DNA from 3 places in the Pseudomonas sp. GW823-FHT03E05 genome. Region 1 is predicted to be linked to each of the others. Evidence: riboswitches for the same ligand, from Rfam matches in the RefSeq annotation. Region 1 holds a riboswitch; each other region holds the start of a gene.
What was found. A riboswitch is a leader RNA that binds a small molecule or an ion and turns the genes downstream of it on or off. The one in region 1 is predicted to bind cobalamin.
Positions count from the first base shown of each region.

Region 2: linked by a shared signal. The riboswitch ahead of cobO (cob(I)yrinic acid a,c-diamide adenosyltransferase) and the one ahead of AC1RCO_RS02430 (CbtB domain-containing protein) in region 1 are both predicted to bind cobalamin.
Region 3: linked by a shared signal. The riboswitch ahead of AC1RCO_RS05815 (TonB-dependent receptor) and the one ahead of AC1RCO_RS02430 (CbtB domain-containing protein) in region 1 are both predicted to bind cobalamin.

Region 1 covers NZ_JBXAJB010000001.1:519,442-525,464, forward strand. The annotation lists gene AC1RCO_RS02420 (cobalamin biosynthesis protein) at 1-257, opposite strand, end outside; gene AC1RCO_RS02425 (CbtA family protein) at 254-955, opposite strand; gene AC1RCO_RS02430 (CbtB domain-containing protein) at 967-1,155, opposite strand; cobalamin riboswitch at 1,252-1,477, opposite strand; cobalamin riboswitch at 1,619-1,830, shown strand; gene cobW (cobalamin biosynthesis protein CobW) at 1,929-2,999, shown strand; gene cobN (cobaltochelatase subunit CobN) at 3,003-6,023, shown strand, end outside.
Region 2 covers NZ_JBXAJB010000004.1:23,327-29,349, forward strand. The annotation lists gene AC1RCO_RS16880 (cobyric acid synthase) at 1-221, opposite strand, end outside; gene cobD (threonine-phosphate decarboxylase CobD) at 218-1,210, opposite strand; gene cbiB (adenosylcobinamide-phosphate synthase CbiB) at 1,203-2,111, opposite strand; gene bluB (5,6-dimethylbenzimidazole synthase) at 2,108-2,758, opposite strand; gene AC1RCO_RS16900 (cobyrinic acid a,c-diamide synthase CobB) at 2,751-4,091, opposite strand; gene cobO (cob(I)yrinic acid a,c-diamide adenosyltransferase) at 4,102-4,713, opposite strand; cobalamin riboswitch at 4,795-5,027, opposite strand; gene AC1RCO_RS16910 (hypothetical protein) at 5,199-5,780, shown strand; gene AC1RCO_RS16915 (PQQ-dependent sugar dehydrogenase) at 5,851-6,023, shown strand, end outside.
Region 3 covers NZ_JBXAJB010000001.1:1,312,573-1,318,595, forward strand. The annotation lists gene AC1RCO_RS05805 (bifunctional glycoside hydrolase/polysaccharide deacetylase family protein) at 1-1,942, opposite strand, end outside; gene AC1RCO_RS05810 (NAD-dependent epimerase/dehydratase family protein) at 2,023-2,955, opposite strand; cobalamin riboswitch at 3,317-3,521, shown strand; gene AC1RCO_RS05815 (TonB-dependent receptor) at 3,632-5,782, shown strand; gene AC1RCO_RS05820 (DUF7693 family protein) at 5,948-6,023, shown strand, end outside.

The DNA of each region.
Region 1 (6,023 bases):
TGGCTCAGGCGCAGGGCAAAGGGGGCGAGCTGGCCGCTGCTGAAACAGGTCAGCGGCAGTTCCAGTTGCTCCGCCAGTTGCAGCAGGCCGGGTTCGTTGCGCTTGAGGTCGATGCTGGCCAGGGCCAGGACCTGTCGGGCCTGCCACTGGTGCGCCGCCAGGACCTGGTCGAGCAAGGCGCGCAGCGTGGTCACCGGGCAGCCTTTCTGGCAGCCCAGGCCGACCACCAGGGTCGGCGCTGCGCTCACTTCGATCATGCCGAGTACTGGCCCGCGCTCTTGCGCCGGAACAACCAGGCGCTGATCAGCCCGAGGGCCAGCCAGAAGGCCGCATTGGTCAGCTGCGAGGCGATCTTGAATTGCGCTTCCAGTTCTTCCGGGGCCAGCATCGAATGCACTTCCGGCTGCGGCGCGCCGATCACGTGGGGTACGGCGATGATGGCCGCGCCCAGGACCTTCAGCAGCCAGTTGCGGGCGAACACGATCAGGGCAATGCCCACAGCGGTGGAGGCGGCGGTGCCGACCCACCAGATCTGCCGCTGTGCCAGGTCGGCTGCGGCGGTGCCCGGCAGTTCCGGCGGCAGGCCCAGGGTCGGCGCCAGGCAGAAGGTGGCATAGCCGGCCAGGCCCCAGAGCAGGCCCTGGGACGTGCGGTTCGGCGCGCGCAGGGTGTAGAGGCCGGCCAGCATCAGGGCGAAGCCCACGGCCACCACCAGGTTGCCTCCGGTGGTGGACAGCACGCGCTGCCAGCCGTCTTCCGGCTCCCAGGCTTCGGCATCGTGGCTGTGGACGGCCATGGCGCCTTCGGCGTGCTCATGGACTTCGGCCGCGGGGGCCTTTTCATAGGTTTCCGCCTGCAGGATCAACGGGGCGACCCAGAAGCTTTGCAGCAGGGTCAGCAGCAGGGCGGCCAAGAGGCCGGTGAAACCTGCGGTTTGCGCGATACGCTTGATCATGTCGGCAGGTCTCAATGGCAAGGGAAGGCGGCGCTGTGGCGGGTGTCGTGAGCCGCGTTGTGCACCGCCTCGATGTGGGAGAAGCCGGCGAAGTACACCAGGCACGCGCCGAGGATCGAGGCGCCGATGGCGGCCACCAGGCGCTGGCTCAGGGTGGAGGTCGTGCTGGCGGAGTGGCTGGTGCTGCTGATGATCGACATGGCGCTTCCCTCTGGAGTGTCAGCGGGGTAGAGGCGCAGGAAAACCCCGCGTGATGGCCACGCAGGGTTTGCAACAGCGCCCGCCCACCGCGGGTTGTTATGTAAGTGTTGCGGGCCGGTCTCCGGGCTTGCGAGGGGCAGGGCTGTGTCATGCCGTGCCGGCAAGTGTCGCCTTCCCATGCCTTGGCACAGTGGATCTGACACTTCGCTCGCTTACCGTTGCGGGGGCAGCACCGGACTGGCCACGGCTTTTTAGTTAAGCACGTGATTCACCGGTTTCCCGTTTCACCCTGTAAAGGGCACCCGTAACAAGGTGTGTAGGAGATCATGGGCGGGGCAGGGGCGTCAATTGCCGTGACCGCTGCGCAGGTGTGCGCCGCGCTCGTGCAAGGTTCAATGGCCCTTTCGCCGGCAAGCCGGCTGCTACGGGCGCATTGTCGATTGACCGTCCCCCTGGCTCTGCGTAGCCTTGCGCTTTCGAGGTTCTTCGGCCATGGGTCGAAGCTAAGAAGGGAACGCGGTCGATGCCGCGGCTGCCCCCGCAACTGTGAAGGGTTCGATTGCTGCAAGGCCACTGCATGGGTGTCGACGACGCCGGTGGGAAGGCGCAGCAATCGCCGGTCCGACGACTGGCAAGCCCTCAGCCAGGAGACCTGCCTCGATCCAAGATTCTCACTACAACCGGGCGGGGTGATCCGGTGGCGAAATCTCCGCGCGCCCGGCGTTGCGGTTCTCGTCCCGTTTGCCCGCCTCCTTTTGCCAAAGGGCATCCGATGAAAACACTGGCCAAACTTCCCGTCACCATCGTCACCGGCTTCCTCGGCTCGGGCAAAACCACCCTGTTGCGGCACATGCTGGACAATGCCCAGGGCCGGCGCATTGCGGTGATCGTCAACGAATTCGGCGAGCTGGGCATCGACGGCGAAATTCTCAAGCAATGCGCCATCGGCTGCACCGAGGAAGAGGCCAGCGGCCGAGTCTACGAGCTGGCCAACGGTTGCCTGTGCTGCACCGTGCAGGAGGAGTTCTTCCCGGTGATGCGCGAACTGGTGGCGCGCCGTGGCGACCTGGACCACATCCTCATCGAGACCTCCGGCCTGGCGCTGCCCAAGCCTCTGGTCCAGGCCTTCCAGTGGCCGGAAATCCGCAGTGCCTGCACCGTCGATGCGGTGATCACCGTGGTCGACAGCCCGGCCGTGGCCGCCGGCACCTTCGCCGCCTTCCCCGATCAAGTGGACGCCCAGCGCAAGCTCGACCCCAACCTGGACCACGAATCGCCGCTGCATGAGCTGTTCGCCGACCAGCTGTCCAGCGCCGACCTGGTGATCCTCAACAAGACCGACCTGATCAGCCCCGAAGACCTGGCCAAGGTGCGCCTGGAAGTGGCCGAGGAGCTGCCGCCGGCGGTCAAGGTCATCGAAGCCAGCAGCGGTCGCCTGCCCCTGGATGTGCTGCTGGGCCTGGGTGCCGGTTCCGAGGAACACATCGACGGCCGCCACAGCCACCACGACCATCACCATGACGGCGATGACGATCACGACGACCACGATCACGACGCCTTCGATTCCATCTCCATCGAGCTGCCCCAGGCCGACGAAAGCCTGCTGCTGGACGCCCTGACCCAACTGGTGGTCAAGCACGGCATCCTGCGGGTCAAGGGTTTCGCCGCCATCCCCAACAAGCCGATGCGCCTGCTGATCCAGGGCGTGGGCACGCGCTTCGACAAGCACTTCGACCGCAAGTGGGGCGCCGACGAGGCCCGTACCACGCGCCTGGTGCTGATCGGCCAGGAACTGGACGCCGCCCAGCTCGAAGCGCAACTGCGCGCCGCACTCAGCGTCTAAGCCATGCACCTGCTCAGGACCCAGCCCGGCGGTTTCGTGTCGGATGACAACATTGCCGACCTGGGACAAACCCCCGCCGAGCTGGTGATCCTGTGCAGCGGCGATTCCAGCCTGGCGCTGCTGGCGGACGCCGCCGAGCAATTGCCCGAGGACTACCCGAGCTTTCGCCTGGCCAATCCGATGCAGGTGCAGAACCACGCCTCGGTGGACCTGTATGTGGACCAGGTGCTGCGCCACGCCAAGGTCATCCTGATTTCCCTGCACGGTGGCATCGCTTACTGGCGCTACGGCGTCGAGCAGTTGGTGGAGCTGTCCAGGCGCGGGGTGCAGTTGATCCTGGTGCCGGGGGACGACCGCCCGGACCCGGAACTCAGCGACTTGAGCACGGTGGCTGCCGGCGAACGCGACCGCCTGTGGCAGTTCCTGCGCCAGGGCGGGCGTGACAACGCGCTGAATTTCTACCGCTGCCTGGCCAGCGGCCTGTTGGGGCGCGACTACCCCTGGAGCGAACCGCAGGCCCTGCCACGCACGGCGATCTACCACCCGCACAAAAGCCAGGCTGCCCTCAGTGACTGGCAGGCCGACTGGCAGCCGGGGCAAGCCGTGGCGGCGCTGCTGTTCTACCGCTCCCACCTGCAGGCGGCCAACACCGGCTTTATCGACCTGTTTTGCCAGCGCTTGCTGGCGGCGGGCCTCAACCCCTTGCCGATAGCGGTGGCCAGCCTCAAGGAACCGGGCTGCCTGAGCCAGGTGGAAGACTGGCTGGATGAAACCGCGGCCGGGGTGATCCTCAATACCACCGGCTTTGCCCAGTCCAGCCCCGAAGCCCCGCACCTGCGGCCGTTCCGCCGCAATATCCCGGTGATCCAGGCGATCTGCGCCCAGGACAACGAACCGGGCTGGCGTGACAGCGAGCAGGGCCTGGGGCCGCGGGACCTGGCCATGCACATCGCCTTGCCGGAACTGGACGGGCGCATCATCAGCCGGCCCATCAGCTTCAAGGACCTGGCCTGGCGCAGCGAGCGCAGCCAGTCGGACGTGGTCTGCTATCGCGGCCAGCCCGAACGCATGGATTTCGTCGCCGAACTGGCCCGGCGCTGGGTCGAACTGGGGCGCCTGGACAACGGCCACAAGCGCGTGGCCCTGGTACTGGCCAACTACCCGACCCGGGACGGGCGCATCGGCAACGGCGTGGGGCTGGACACCCCGGCGGCGGCGCTGAACATCCTCAAGGCACTGCACGCCGAAGGCTATCCGCTGCCGGCCGAACTGCCGGCCAGCGGCACCGAGTTGATCCAGCAGTTGCTGGGTGGGGTCAGCAACGACCTGGACAGCCTCGACCAGCGCCCCTGCCAGCAAAGCCTGGCCATGGCCGACTACCTGACGCTGTTCCAGGCCCTGCCCGAAGCCAACCGCCAAGCGGTGCTGGCGCGCTGGGGCACGCCGCAGCAAGACCCGATGTGCCGCGGCGGGCGGATGATGATCGCCGGCCTGCGCTTTGGCCTGACCTTCGTCGGTATCCAGCCGGCCCGGGGTTACCAGGTGGACCCCAGCGCGGTCTACCACGACCCGGACCTGGTGCCGCCCCATGGCTACCTGGCGTTCTACTTCTGGCTGCGCCAGGCCTACGGCGCCCACGCGCTGATCCATGTCGGCAAGCACGGCAACCTGGAATGGCTGCCGGGCAAGGGCGTGGGCCTTTCCGAGCAATGCTGGCCGGATGCGCTGCTGGGGCCGTTGCCGAACATCTACCCGTTCATCGTCAACGACCCGGGGGAGGGCGCCCAGGCCAAGCGCCGCACCCAGGCGGTGATCATCGATCACCTGATGCCGCCCCTGACCCGTGCCGAGACCTATGGCCCGCTGCGCAACCTGGAACTGCTGGCGGACGAATACTACGAAGCCCAGTTGCTGGACCCGCGCCGGGCCCGGGAGCTGCAGCGGGACATCCTCAAGCTGGTGCGCGAGACCCATATCGACCGCGAGCTGCAACTGGGCGAACAGCTCGACAGCGACGCCGACGCCGCGCTCTGGCTGCCGCGCCTGGACACCTACCTGTGCGACCTCAAGGAATCGCAGATCCGCGATGGCCTGCACCTGTTCGGCGAGTCCCCCGAGGGGCGCTTGCGCATCGACACCCTGCTGGCCCTGCTGCGCATTCCCCGGGGCGACGGCAAGGGCGCCCATGCCAGCCTGCTGCGGGCCCTGGCCAAGGCTTTCGGCCTGGGCTTCGACCCCCTGGACTGTGCCTTGGCCGAGCCCTGGACCGGGCGCCGGCCGCAGCCGTTGCGGCAGCTCAGCGAGGCGCTGTGGCGCACCGCCGGTGACGTTCGCGAGCGCCTGGAGCTCTACGCCGCCGGGTTGATCGTAGCGGCGCTGCAAGGGCCCGTCCCACAGCTGGACGAACCCGGCTGGGAGCCGGTGCAGAGCATCATCGACGGCCTGCGCGAGGTGGTCGCGCCGCGTCTGGACGCCTGCGGCCCGGCGGAAATGCGCGGCCTGCTGGACGCCCTGAACGGGCGTTTCGTCCCTGCCGGCCCCAGCGGCGCCCCCAGCCGTGGCCGCCTCGATGTGCTGCCCACCGGACGCAACTTCTACTCGGTGGACGTGCGCAACCTGCCCACCACCACCGCCTGGCGCATCGGTTTCCAGTCGGCCAACCTGATCCTCGAACGCCACTTGCAGGATCACGGCGACCACCTGCTGCAATTGGGCCTGTCGGTCTGGGGCACCGCCACCATGCGCACCGGTGGCGACGACATCGCCCAGGCCATGGCCCTGATGGGTGTGCGCCCGGTGTGGGCCACCGGCAGCCAGCGGGTCGACGATTTCGAGATCCTGCCCCTGAGCCTGCTGGACCGGCCGCGGGTCGACGTGACCCTGCGGGTGTCCGGGTTCTTCCGTGACGCCTTCGCCAACCTGATCCGCCTGTTCGACGCAGCGGTGCAAGCGGTGGCGGCCCTCGATGAGCCCGAGGACATGAACCCGCTGGCGGCCAGGGTCCGCGCCGAGCGCGAGGCCTTG
Region 2 (6,023 bases), on a different contig from region 1:
TTCATGTCGGTGTGGGGCGCCAGATTGGCCGCCTGGGCCTGGACGGCCTGGGCCCTGCCGATCTCGCCGCCATCGGCAGTCACCGCACTGTTGAGGGCCATGTTCTGGGGCTTGAACGGCACCACGCTGACACCCTGGCGCCGCAGCCAACGGCACAGGGCCGTCACCAGGGTGCTCTTGCCGGCATCCGAGGTGGTGCCTTGAACCATCAGAGTGCTCATGGATATTCCTTGCGATAGGCCTGCAGCGCCTGTTCCAGGCGATCCCAATCGGCCTCCTCGGCGGGCAGGCCGAAGCGCAGGCTGCTGTTATGAGTGAACAGCCGCAGGAGAATGCCGCGGCGCGCCATGAAGTGATAAAGCGATTCGGCCTCGGCACTGATCAGCCACTGAAACAGCGCGCAACCGCCCTGGGGCTTGAGACCATGGCGCTCGAGGACTTCAACCAGACGCTCGCTCGCCGCTTCGCTGCGCAACCTTTGCCGGGCGTGCCCCTGGGTATCGCGCAGGCAGGCCTGCCCCACCACCCGGGTCGGCCCGCTGACCGCCCAGGGTCCGACCTGCTCCGCCAGCAGTTTGAGCAGCCGACGCTCGGCCAGGACAAAACCCAGGCGTACTCCGGCCAGGCCAAAGAACTTGCCGAACGAACGCAACACAATCAGCCCCACCTGATGGGCGTGGCGGGCTAGGCTCAGGTGCGGGGTGTTGTCCATGAAGGCTTCGTCCACCACCAGCCAGCCGCCGCGCTGAGCCAGGCGCGCGTGCCAGTCCAGCAGGCGCTCCGGGGTCAGGCTCAGGCCGGTAGGGTTGTTCGGGTTGACCACCACCAGCACATCGAGGCTGTCGAGGAAGAAATCCACTTCCTGCTCCAGCACTTCGCGTACCCGGTAGCCGCTGCGGCGCCAGGCTTCGGCGTGCTCGGCATAACAGGGCGACAGCACACCGACCTTGCCCGCTCGACGCAAGCGCGGCAGCAACTGGATTGCTGCCTGGGAGCCGGCCACCGGCAGCACTTCACTGGCGCCGTAGTATTCGCGGGCCGCCTGTTCCAGTCCGTCATCGGTTTCCGGCAGGCGCGCCCAGGCACGCAGCGCAATGGGCGGCAGGGGAAACGGCCAGGGCGCCAACCCGCTGGACAAGTCCAGCCAGGCATCTTCGGCAATCCCGTATTGCTCGGCCGCCTTGCGCAGTCGTCCGCCGTGCTCAAGCATAGAATTCAGCCCCCAGGCAAAGAATCAGCAGCCACAGCCAGACACCCCGCTGCACCAGCTGCCAGCCACGATCAATGGAACCGGCACTGGCCGGCTCGCCTTCACCCAGTTGCGGGCGCTGATGCAGCTCACCGTGATAAATCGCTGCGCCACCCAGCTCCACTCCCAGGGCGCCCGCCCCGGCCGCCATCACCGGGCCGGCATTCGGGCTGTCCCAGGTCGGGCCCTGGCGGTGCCAGCACTTGAGTGCCAGCCGGGTCTTGCCCAGCAAGGCGTAAGTCAGGGCCACCAGGCGCGCGGGAATGTAATTGAGCAGGTCGTCAATCTTCGCCGCAGCCCAGCCAAAACGTTCGAAGCGCTCGTTGCGGTAGCCCCACATCGCATCCAGGGTATTGCTCAGACGGTAGAGCACCACCCCGGGCGCGCCGGCCACGGCAAACCAGAACAGCGCGGCGAACACCGCATCGCTGCCGTTTTCCAGCACCGATTCGGTGGCCGCGCGGGCCACTTCGGTGGCGTCCAGCTCGCTGGTCTGGCGACTCACCAGAAAGCCTACCCGGCGGCGCGCTTCTTCCAGATCGTCACTGCGCAACGCCTGGGCCACCGGCTCCACATGCTCGCCGAGGCTGCGCAGGCCCAAGGCGCAGTACAACGCCAGGATTTCCACCAGCCAGCCGACGTAGGGCAACCAGGACAGCGCTGTGGCCACCAGGGTCAGGGGCACCACCGCCAGCACCCAGGCGGTGACGCCATGGCTGCGCCAGCCACGGCCGGCGGAGTTGAAACGTTGCTCGATACGATCGGCCACACGGCCGAACGCCACCAGCGGATGCCAGCGCCTGGGTTCGCCCAGCAGCGCATCCAGCGCGACCCCGGCGACACTCAGCAAGGCCACACTCATTGACTCACTCCCCAGTAATTCTCATACAACAACTCACTCAGCGGCCGCGGTTGCGCCCAGCCTTCCAGTGCCAGCATCGGCGCCGGGTAGAATTCGGAGACCGGGCCCAGGCACAGCACGGCCACGGGCTTGGCACCTGCCGGCAGCCCCAGCAGATCGGCCAGGGCCTGAGGATCGAACAAAGACACCCACCCCATTCCCAGGCCTTCGCTGCGGGCCGCCAGCCACAGGTTCTGGATGGCGCAGGACAGGGACGCCAGGTCCATCTCCGGCAGGGTCCGACGGCCGAAGATGTGTCGTTCGCGGTCATCCATCAAGGCGGCCACCAGCACCTCGGCACAATCGCTGATGCCTTCGACCTTGAGCTTCATGAACTCGTCGGAACGCTCACCCAGGGCTTGGGCGGTGCGCACCCGCTCCGCCTCCACCAACTGCTGGATGTGCTTGCGCAACAGGCGGTCGCTGATGCGAATAAAACGCCAGGGCTGCATCAGCCCGACACTGGGCGCCTGATGCGCTGCTTCCAGCAAGCGCCGCAGCACTGCCGGCTCGACACTGCCACCCGCGAAATGACGCATGTCGCGGCGCTCGGCGATGGCCCGGTAGACCCCCTCGCGCTGCGCCTCAGAGAACCCCTGCTCACTCACCCGCCACGCCCTCGGCTAAAACCGGCTGAACAGGCGCGCCCGGCGCAAACAACGCCGCCACCGCCGCCGGATTGGACGGGAAATAGAAGTGCACATAAGAGGCCGTCATCCGCCCCTGGCGATACACCGCTTCCGCGCCGCGCCCGCCGTTGGGGCTGAGCCCACGGGCGATGGGCAGCAGCTCGGTGCTGGTCAGGGAATGGTGATAGGTGTGGCCGCGCAGACTGCCTTCGGGCAAATCCACCGCTTGCAAGGCCAGTGCCGCCAGGCGCTTCTGCATTACCGCATCTCCGGGCAGCAGGCCCAGGAGCTCGGCACGCTGGCCTTCGACATCGGTCAGGGAGTCCAGCAGGTAGAGCATGCCGCCGCACTCGGCGAGCAGCGGCTTGCCGGCCGCGTGATGGGCACGAATGGCCTGCAGCATGCTGCTGTTGCGGGCCAGGGCCTGATGGTGCAATTCGGGATAGCCGCCGGGCAGGTACAGGCTGTCCGCGTCGGGCAGCTGGGTATCGTGGATCGGCGAGAAGAAGCTCAACTGCGCCCCCATGGCTCGCAACAGATCGAGGCTGGCGCCATAGGTGAAGGCAAACGCCTCGTCCCGCGCCACGGCAATCCGCACGCCCTTGAGCAGTGGCGTGCAAGCCACCGGCGTGGGTGCAGCAAAACTCACCGCTGGCGGCAGTTCCACCTGGCAACTGCTGGCCAGGGCCTCGGCGGCGGCATCCAGGCGCAGGTCCAGATCATTCAGCTCGCTGGCCTGCACCAGCCCCAGATGGCGGCTGGGCAGCTCGATATCGGTTTCCCGGGACAAGGCGCCATACCAGCGCAAGCCTTCCGTCAGGCTGCCTTCCAGCAACTGCGCATGGCGCAGGGTACCAACCCGGTTGGCCAGCACCCCGGCAAACGGCAGGTCCGGCTGGTAGCGCGCCAGGCCCAGAGCCAGGGCGCCGAAGGTCTGGGCCATGGCGGTGCCATCGATCACCCCCAGCACCGGCACGCCGAAATGCCGCGCCAGATCGGCGCTGGAAGGGGTGCCATCGAACAGGCCCATGACCCCTTCGATCAGAATCAGGTCGGCCTCTCCCGCCGCCTCCCAGAGCAGACGGCGGCTTTCCTGCTCGCCCACCATCCACATGTCCAACTGGTACACCGCGGCACCACTGGCGCGCTCAAGAATCATCGGGTCGAGGAAATCCGGGCCGCACTTGAAGACCCGAACCTTGCGCCCCCGGTTGCGGTGCAAGCGGGCCAGGGCCGCGGTCACCGTGGTCTTGCCCTGGCCGGAAGCCGGTGCGGCGATCAACACTGCCGGGCAATGACGAACATCAGTCATGAATTCACGCTCACAGCTCGACACCTTTCTGCGCCTTGATCCCGGCCTGGAAGGCGTGCTTGACCATGCCCATCTCGGTCACGGTATCGGCCAGCTCGATCATCTCCGGCTTGGCGCCGCGACCGGTCACTACCACATGCTGCATGGGCGGACGTGCCTGCAGGTCACTGAGCACCTGATCCAGGTCCAGGTAGCCGTGCTTGAGGGCAATGTTCAGCTCGTCGAGCACCACCAGGCCAATATCCGGGTTGCTCAGCAACTCCCTGGAAACCGCCCAGGCGGCTTCAGCAGCAGCAATATCGCGCTGGCGATCCTGGGTTTCCCAGGTAAAGCCTTCGCCCATCACGTGAAAGCGCACCTGCTCGGGGAAACGCCGGAAGAACAGTTCTTCGCCGGTGCTGTTACGCCCCTTGATGAACTGCACCACGCCACACTGCATGCCGTGGCCCATGGACCGCGCCAGCATGCCGAAGGCCGAGCTGCTCTTGCCCTTGCCGTTGCCGGTCAATACCAGCAGCAGGCCGCATTCGTTGGGCGAGTTGGCAATGCGTTCATCGATCACGGCTTTTTTGCGCAACATGCGCGCCAGATGGCGCTCGTCACGATCGGGGGATTCACTCATGGGGCAGCTCTCCGTTGGGGCTGGGGAACGGGGGGCAGGGAAAAGGAACAGACGGCGCTAGCCTGGCATCGCCCACCGTGATGCCGTTGGATGGATCAGGCCGGTCTCCGGGCTCATGAGCGGCATGGCTGCCGGACTGCGCGCCTTCCCGTGTCATTGACACAGTGGCGTCAGGCGCAGTCTTGACTCATCTACCGTTGCGGGGGCAGCGCCGGAATCGTCGTCGGCTCCATCATTGGAACAGACCCTGACCGGCTTCCCTGTTTCACTCTGTCGGCCACCGGCCACAGAGCACCTGAAACAAGTCGCGAAGGTTAGAGGGTTGGGGGTGGAGCGTCAATTAAAGCCGGCCGTCGCCCCCGGCACAAAACTGCACTGCATCAATAAACTGGCGCCAATCTTGTGCCACACTCAGAGCAATGATATCAAATAGCCACTTTTCAGCGCCCCAGGCGCCAACCACACAACAATAAGGGGTAAGTTCGATGCAAGGCATGATCATCAGCAATCCGAAGCTGGAATTCCTGCGCCCGATGCTGGAACGCTGGTTCGATTGCATCGATCGCTACAACGCGGTTCGCGGCGATAACGAAACGCCCTACTGGTTCGACGAGCAGGCCAATCTCGGGCTGCTCAGCGCGGCGGCCTGGATGGCCGAGATGGTCAGCCTGGAACACAGCCCCAGCAGGAAACAGCAGGAAGAAGGTGCGCGCAACGCCCGCACCGACCTGTACCTGGCCACCAAGGAAGAGCGCGCCTACATCCACGCCACCCAGCGCTGGCCAAGGGTCAACAGCCTGAACCTGACCCAGGCACTGCTGGACGTTGCCCAGGACGCAAGAAAGATCAGCTACGCCAGCGACCTGAGACTGGGGTGCCTGTTCGTTGCCCCACAAAAATCCCAGCACAGCGCTACCCCGGAAGAGCTCCAGGACATGCTCGATGAACTGCAGAAAGAGCACTGCTGCGCCGTGGCCTGGTACTTCCCCTACGCCTATCGCAAGCTGCACAACGAGGCCGGCCACTACCACCCGGGCGTCGCCGTGCTCTTCAAGGAGGCCCGCTGATCGGGCGGAACCATCGACTGGCTATGCTTCTCTATGACTACGACGTCCGTGCACTCATAGGGAAATTCGCATGCTCAAGCTTCAGCACAGCCTACTGATCGCCATCGCCGCCGGCCTCGCCGCCTGCGGCGAAACTTCCAGCCTGCAGGTGTCCGACGGCACCGGCCCCAACCCCAAGCTGCCGGAACCCAACCCGACGCTGATCCCCACGGTCAACATCGCCCCCGCCATCGGCTGGCCGCA
Region 3 (6,023 bases), 790 kb from region 1:
TCACCGGTTTCTGCGCGGTGGTCAGGCGGCTGTTGATGTAGTCCCGCGAGCCGAGGATCTCGCGCTTGTAATCCAGGGTCTTGTACCCCGGGATATTCAGGCGCAGGCCGTATTCGGCGTGGAAATCCTCGTCCTTCTTGGCCTTCTCCGGCTGCATGTAGAACGGGTGGCTGTAGGTGTGGGTGGCCACTTCGACCTTGGGGTCGGCGAAGATCTCCTGGGCGATGGGCTCAAGCTCACGCGCCAGGAACGGCGACATGCCCTTGGGCCCGACTTCGCCTTCGATGATCGAGACCGAGGTCAGGAACGGGTTGGGACGAATGTAGTCGTCCAGCACCTGGCGCCCGGAATACGGGGTGCCACGCACTTCGGCATGGGACGGGAAACCGTCACCGTCGATATGCACCGTGGCGATCCGCCGACCGTTCTCGGTGGTGGTGTCCGGTCGTGGCTGGGACGGCAGGCGCAGGGCCTTCTGGATAAAGGCGAACGGGTCGAGGATCCAGCGGCTGCGCTCCACATTGGCCTCCACCACATAGGGGGCCAGGGCCATGCCGCCCCAGGCGGCGGTGGCCACCGGGACGTACTTGCCGCCCTTGTCATCGCCCAGCACCAGGGCTGGTTTCGGCCCGTCGGGCAGCAGGCTCACGCGGGTCAGTTCACGGCTGCGCGCCACCACCGGGGCCTCGAAGGCGCCGATCAGGCTCTTGTCCTGGCTCAGCACATGCAGGGCATCGCGAGCCCCCGGCGCCGCCAGGTTCAGCCCCAGGCGCTTGAGCAGCGCCCGGTCCTCGATCGGCAGGCCGGCCATGATCGCCAGGGGCACCTGCTCATCCAGGCGCTGGCCGACCCAGCTATAGAAGGCACGGCTGTCCTCGGGCGGGCCGCTGGTCATCCACAGCACCACCCCGGCGTAAAGGCCGGCGAAGCTGTAGGCAGGCAGGCTGTCGTCCACCGGGAAGTAGTCCACCCGGTAACCCAGGTACTCCAGCAGGCCACCGAGCATGCGGTGCCCGGCGTGATCGTAGAGTTCCCCTTCGCGCGGGTCATAGAGCATGGCGATGCGCCGCGGCTGGACTTCCACGGTGCTCATGCTCAGGGCGTTGAGGTCCGGGGTGGTGACCACCGGTATAAAGCCTTCCTGGCTCAATTGCCGGACCAGCTTGCGTGCCTCTTCCCGACGGTTGGCCGGCAGGTAATCGATGGCCACCAGCGGGATGTTGCGTGCGCGCAGCGGCTTGAGTTCGCCTTCAAGCCAGGTGCGGTCGGCTTCGGAAACCGGGCGGTAACGCTTGGCCGAGGCATCCCAGCCGGCGTGGATGGATTCCACCGCCACGGCCGAGGCGACGCCATCGAGCTCGCCCAGTACCTCGAAGCCCCGGTTGAAGAACAGCTTGAGGTTGGGCAGCCGGCTGTGCAGTTCCCGCAGGAACGAGGCCAGGGCCTTGCGTTGCGGTTCGCGATCGGCCTCGGGGAGCAACTGGAAACTGTCCAGGGTGTCCAGGAACAGGCCGGCGTAGCCCTGGTCCTGCAGCGCCTTGGCACGCTTGAACAGGTGTTCGCGCCAGGCCGGGGTGGCGATGTCCATCACCTGGCTGTCCCAGGCCTTGTTGCGCACGGGGCTCGCGCCCTGGGCCAGGGCCTGCTTGGCCAGGGCAGCGCGGTTGCCGTCGAACTCCCCTACCGACAGGTAGGCGAACGGCTGGCTGCCGAGCTTGCGCAAGGTGGCGACATCGGCGCTGGCCATATGGCCGGGCTCGACCACTGCCCATTCGAACTGCGCCAGCTCCTGCAAGGGTGGCTGCTCGGCGTACCAGAACCCGACACTGGCGGGCGCCGCGGGTGCGGCCTGCACCAGGGTGTTGGTGGCACACAAGGCCAATGCGGTAAACAGGCGTCGAACCACTTTGCAGACATGCCCCCTGCGAAACTCGATATCCATAACTCACTCTTCAGTAGATCAATCTGCACAACATCAGGCTCTAGGGCAGCCGCCATGGCGGGCGCCCCTAAGGCAACGAACTAAAGGCTGCGGTAAAGCCGTTCCAGGCCCTCGGCCAGGCTGCTGGGCGTGCCCAGGTCGAAGCGCTCGCGCAAGCGGCGGTTGTCGGCCTTGGAATGGCGGATATCCCCGGAGCGGGTCGCGCCGTGGCTCACCTGCAGCGGCTTGCCGCTGATCTGCTGCAGGGCGCCAATCAGATCGTTGAGGGTGGTCACCCCGCCGAGCCCGACATTGGTGGCATCGGCTGCCGGCGCGGGGCATTCCAGGCCCTGCACCAGGATCTTCACCAGGTCCGCGACATAGACGAAGTCGCGGGTCTGCCCGCCATCGCCGAACAGGGTGATGGGCCGCCCGGCCTTGGCCCGCTCGCTGAAAATGCTGATCACCCCGGAATACGGCGATGAAGGGTCCTGGCGCGGGCCGAAGATATTGAAAAAGCGCAGGATCACCGGTTCCAGCCCATGCTGGCGGCAGTAGAAGTCCAGGTAGTACTCGCTGGCGAGCTTGTCCGCCGCGTAGGGCGTGAGGGGAGATTTAGGGGTGTCTTCGGCAATCGGCGTGCCCTCGCCGTTATTGCCATAGACCGCCGCACTGGAGGCGAACACCACGCGGCGGATACCGGCCGCGGTCATCGCCTCGCACAGGCGCAGGGTGGCGATGAAATTGCTCTGGTGGGTGGCCACCGGGTCTTCGACCGAAGCCTGGACCGACGCCACAGCAGCCAGATGCACCACGGCATCGCAGCCCTGAACGGCATCCGCCAGGAGTACCGCATCGGCGGCATCCCCCACCAGCAGTTCCAGGCCAGCATCGCCCATGGGCAGATTGCCGACCTTGCCCGTGGAAAGGTCGTCCAGAACCCGCACCGCATAACCCTTGGCCAGCAGTGCATCCACGAGGTGAGAACCGATAAAACCAGCGCCCCCAGTAACCAGTATCCGTTCGGCAGACATAGATCATTCCAAAGAGAAATATCGCGGCTACGCCGTCTGAAGCTAGCACAGCCAACGGATCAGCCCTGGCTACTTGCCATCCTGGCCGTCATGTTTTTAGTGGCTGCTCTGCGCCATAGGCTGTTTCGCCTATTTTCGGAGCAGAGTTCAGCGCTTTGGCGTCAAAAAAACTCAAGATAATCAATCGCTCAGCGCCGACATACTGGGTCAGAAAAGTATAATCGTCAATAATGTGTCGATATTTGTCGATTATTTAAGCGCCAGGAAAAATAGGTCAATATATTGACTTGCCTGGTATAAAGCGCTGAAACCGCCGCCGTAGCTGGCCACATGCCATTGACGCAAGGGCTCGGCAGTGCTCATATGCGCGCCAGTTTCAGGTGTCCCATGCCGCCGTGCATGGGGTTAAACGGGAAGCCGGTGCGTCATTTCGATGATCAGTCCGGCGCTGCCCCCGCAACGGTAAGCGAGCGAAGCATTCGACAGACCACTGTGCCAAGGCATGGGAAGGTGAATGCCTCATGACCCTCGCAAGCCCGGAGACCGGCCTGCAACTTCGTTTGACAACCCCGCGGTGGGCGGGCGCAGTCCGGTTTTCGTGGGCGCGGCTGCCCGCGATTCCCTATGCGTTGTTCCCTCCGGGATTCATTCATTCCTTACAAGTAGTAGGAATCGCATGTCCCGCACCTCCTTGCTGCAACACCTGGCGAGCCCCTGGCTGTGTTTCACCCTCCTGCCTTGCATGGCCTACCCGGCGCTGGCCTTGGCTGAACAGAAAACCTCCCTGGTCTTGCCCGAGACCCAAGTGAGCGGAGTCTCCAGCGCCCCGCAAACCTCTCTGGACACGCCCCTGCCCGCCGGCTCGCGGCTGAACCTCACGGCCCTGGAGACTCCGGCCAGCACCAGCAGCCTGGGCAACGACGCCATCAGCAACCGCAACAACCTCACGGTGCAGGATGCCGTCACCCGCTCCCCCGGCATCACCAGCATCGCCACCCCGGGCAACGGCAATACCGCACTGTCGGCCCGCGGCTTTACCGGGCACTCCTCGGTGATGACCCTGTTCGACGGCGCGCGCCTGTACACCGGCGCCGGCAGCCAGACCTTCCCGGTGGACCCGTGGATGGTCGAACGCATCGACGTGATCCGCGGCCCGGCCTCGGTGCTGTACGGGGAAGGCGCCACCGGCGCGGTGATCAACGTGATTGCCAAGAAGCCCTTCGACGGTGAGATCCACAACCACCTGCGCCTGGGCTATGGCTCCCATGATCGCCAGCAACTGGGCCTGGACAGCGGCGGCTCGCTGACCGATACCCTGAGCTACCGCCTGACCCTGAACCAGCAACAGAGCAATGGCTGGGTCGACCAGGGCCAGTCACGCAGCCTGGCACTCAGCGCGGCGTTACGCTGGCAAGCCACCGACGACCTCGGTTTCACCCTGGCCCATGAACGCGGTGAAAGCGAACCCGCCAGCTATTTCGGCACGCCGCTGATTGCCGGCCAATACCGCGACAGCCTGCGGGACAAGAACTACAACCTGCGCAACGCCGTGCAGCGCTACAACGACGAATGGACCCGGCTCAACACCGACTGGACCCTGAGCGACAACCTCAGCGCCAGCAACCAGCTCTACTACATCAAGAGCCGCCGCCACTGGCGCAACGCCGAAGCCTACAACTGGGTCAGCTCCCGGGAGCAGTTGCTGCGCGGCGACTACCTGGAGATCAAGCACGATCAGGAGCAGATCGGCGATCGCCAGAGCTTCACCTTCAACCACTCGCTGTTCGGCCTGGACAGCAGGACCGTGATCGGCCTGGAGTACAACAGGATTCGCTTCGGCGTGGCCAACAACTCGCCCTACAAGGATATCGGTAGCGACTACATCGACCCGTGGAACCCGGCACCGGGCTACTTCCAGAGCCGCTCGCCCTTCTCGCCCCAGACCGACAGCAGCACCCGCACTTTCGCCCTGTTTGCGGAAAACCGCCTGCAACTGTCGGAGCGCTGGTCGCTGGTGACCGGCATCCGCCGCGACCAGAACCATATCGATCGCAGTGATCTGCGCGCCGGCACCCGCACCGATCGCAGCCTCACCGGCGGCAACTGGCGCGCCGGCCTGGTGTTCGCGGTCACCGATCAACTGTCGCTGTACGGCCAGTACTCCACCAGTGAAGACGGGGTCAGCAACCTGATCAGCCTCAACCCGAGCCAGTTGCAGATGGACCTGACCGAAGCCAAGCAGACCGAGTTCGGGCTCAAGCAGCAGTTCTGGAGCGGCCGTGGCGAATGGACCCTGGCGGCCTACCACATCGTCAAGAAAAAGCTCTTGACCACCGATCCGGTGACCCGCCTGGCGCAGCAGGTCGGCCAGCAATCCGCCGACGGCCTGGAAACCTCGCTGGAGCTGGCCCTGGATCACGGCTGGCAAGTCTCGGCCAACGCCTCGGTGGTGCGCGCCGAGTACGACGACTTCGATGAGGTGGTCTCTGGCAAAGCGGTGTCCCGGGCCGGCAATCGCCCCACCAACGTGCCGCGACGCACCGCCAACCTGTGGCTGAACAAGGCCCTGGCCCCGAGCCTGGAAGCCGGCATGGGCCTGCGCTACGTCGATGCGCGTTATGCCAACACCGCCAATAGCGTCGATGTACCCGGCTACACGGTGCTGGATGCCAACCTCGGCTGGCAGGCCCTGCCCGATGTGCGCCTGGGCCTGCAGGTGAACAACCTGCTGAACCGGCGTTATGCCGCGGCGCAACAGAACAGCGGCCAGCAATGGCTGATGGGTGAACCGCGCTCGTTGTTCGTCACCGCCGACTACAGCTTCTGATCGAGGGGTTGCCGCAAGGCCCTGGGCTTTGCGGCGCCATTTCAGGCGTGCAGTGAGTTCGCCAGCCACTGGCCCGGGCCAGCACAGCGACCAATCGGCACTTGCACCCACGCAGTCGATGGATATCCTGAGCGCCTTTGTCCCTGCACTGCCCGCGAGAGCCCCATGCCCTGCCTGAATGCCCGAGATGTCTGCCAGCGCCTGCGCGATGCCGCCCTTGGCGTTTACCCCCTACGGCCCA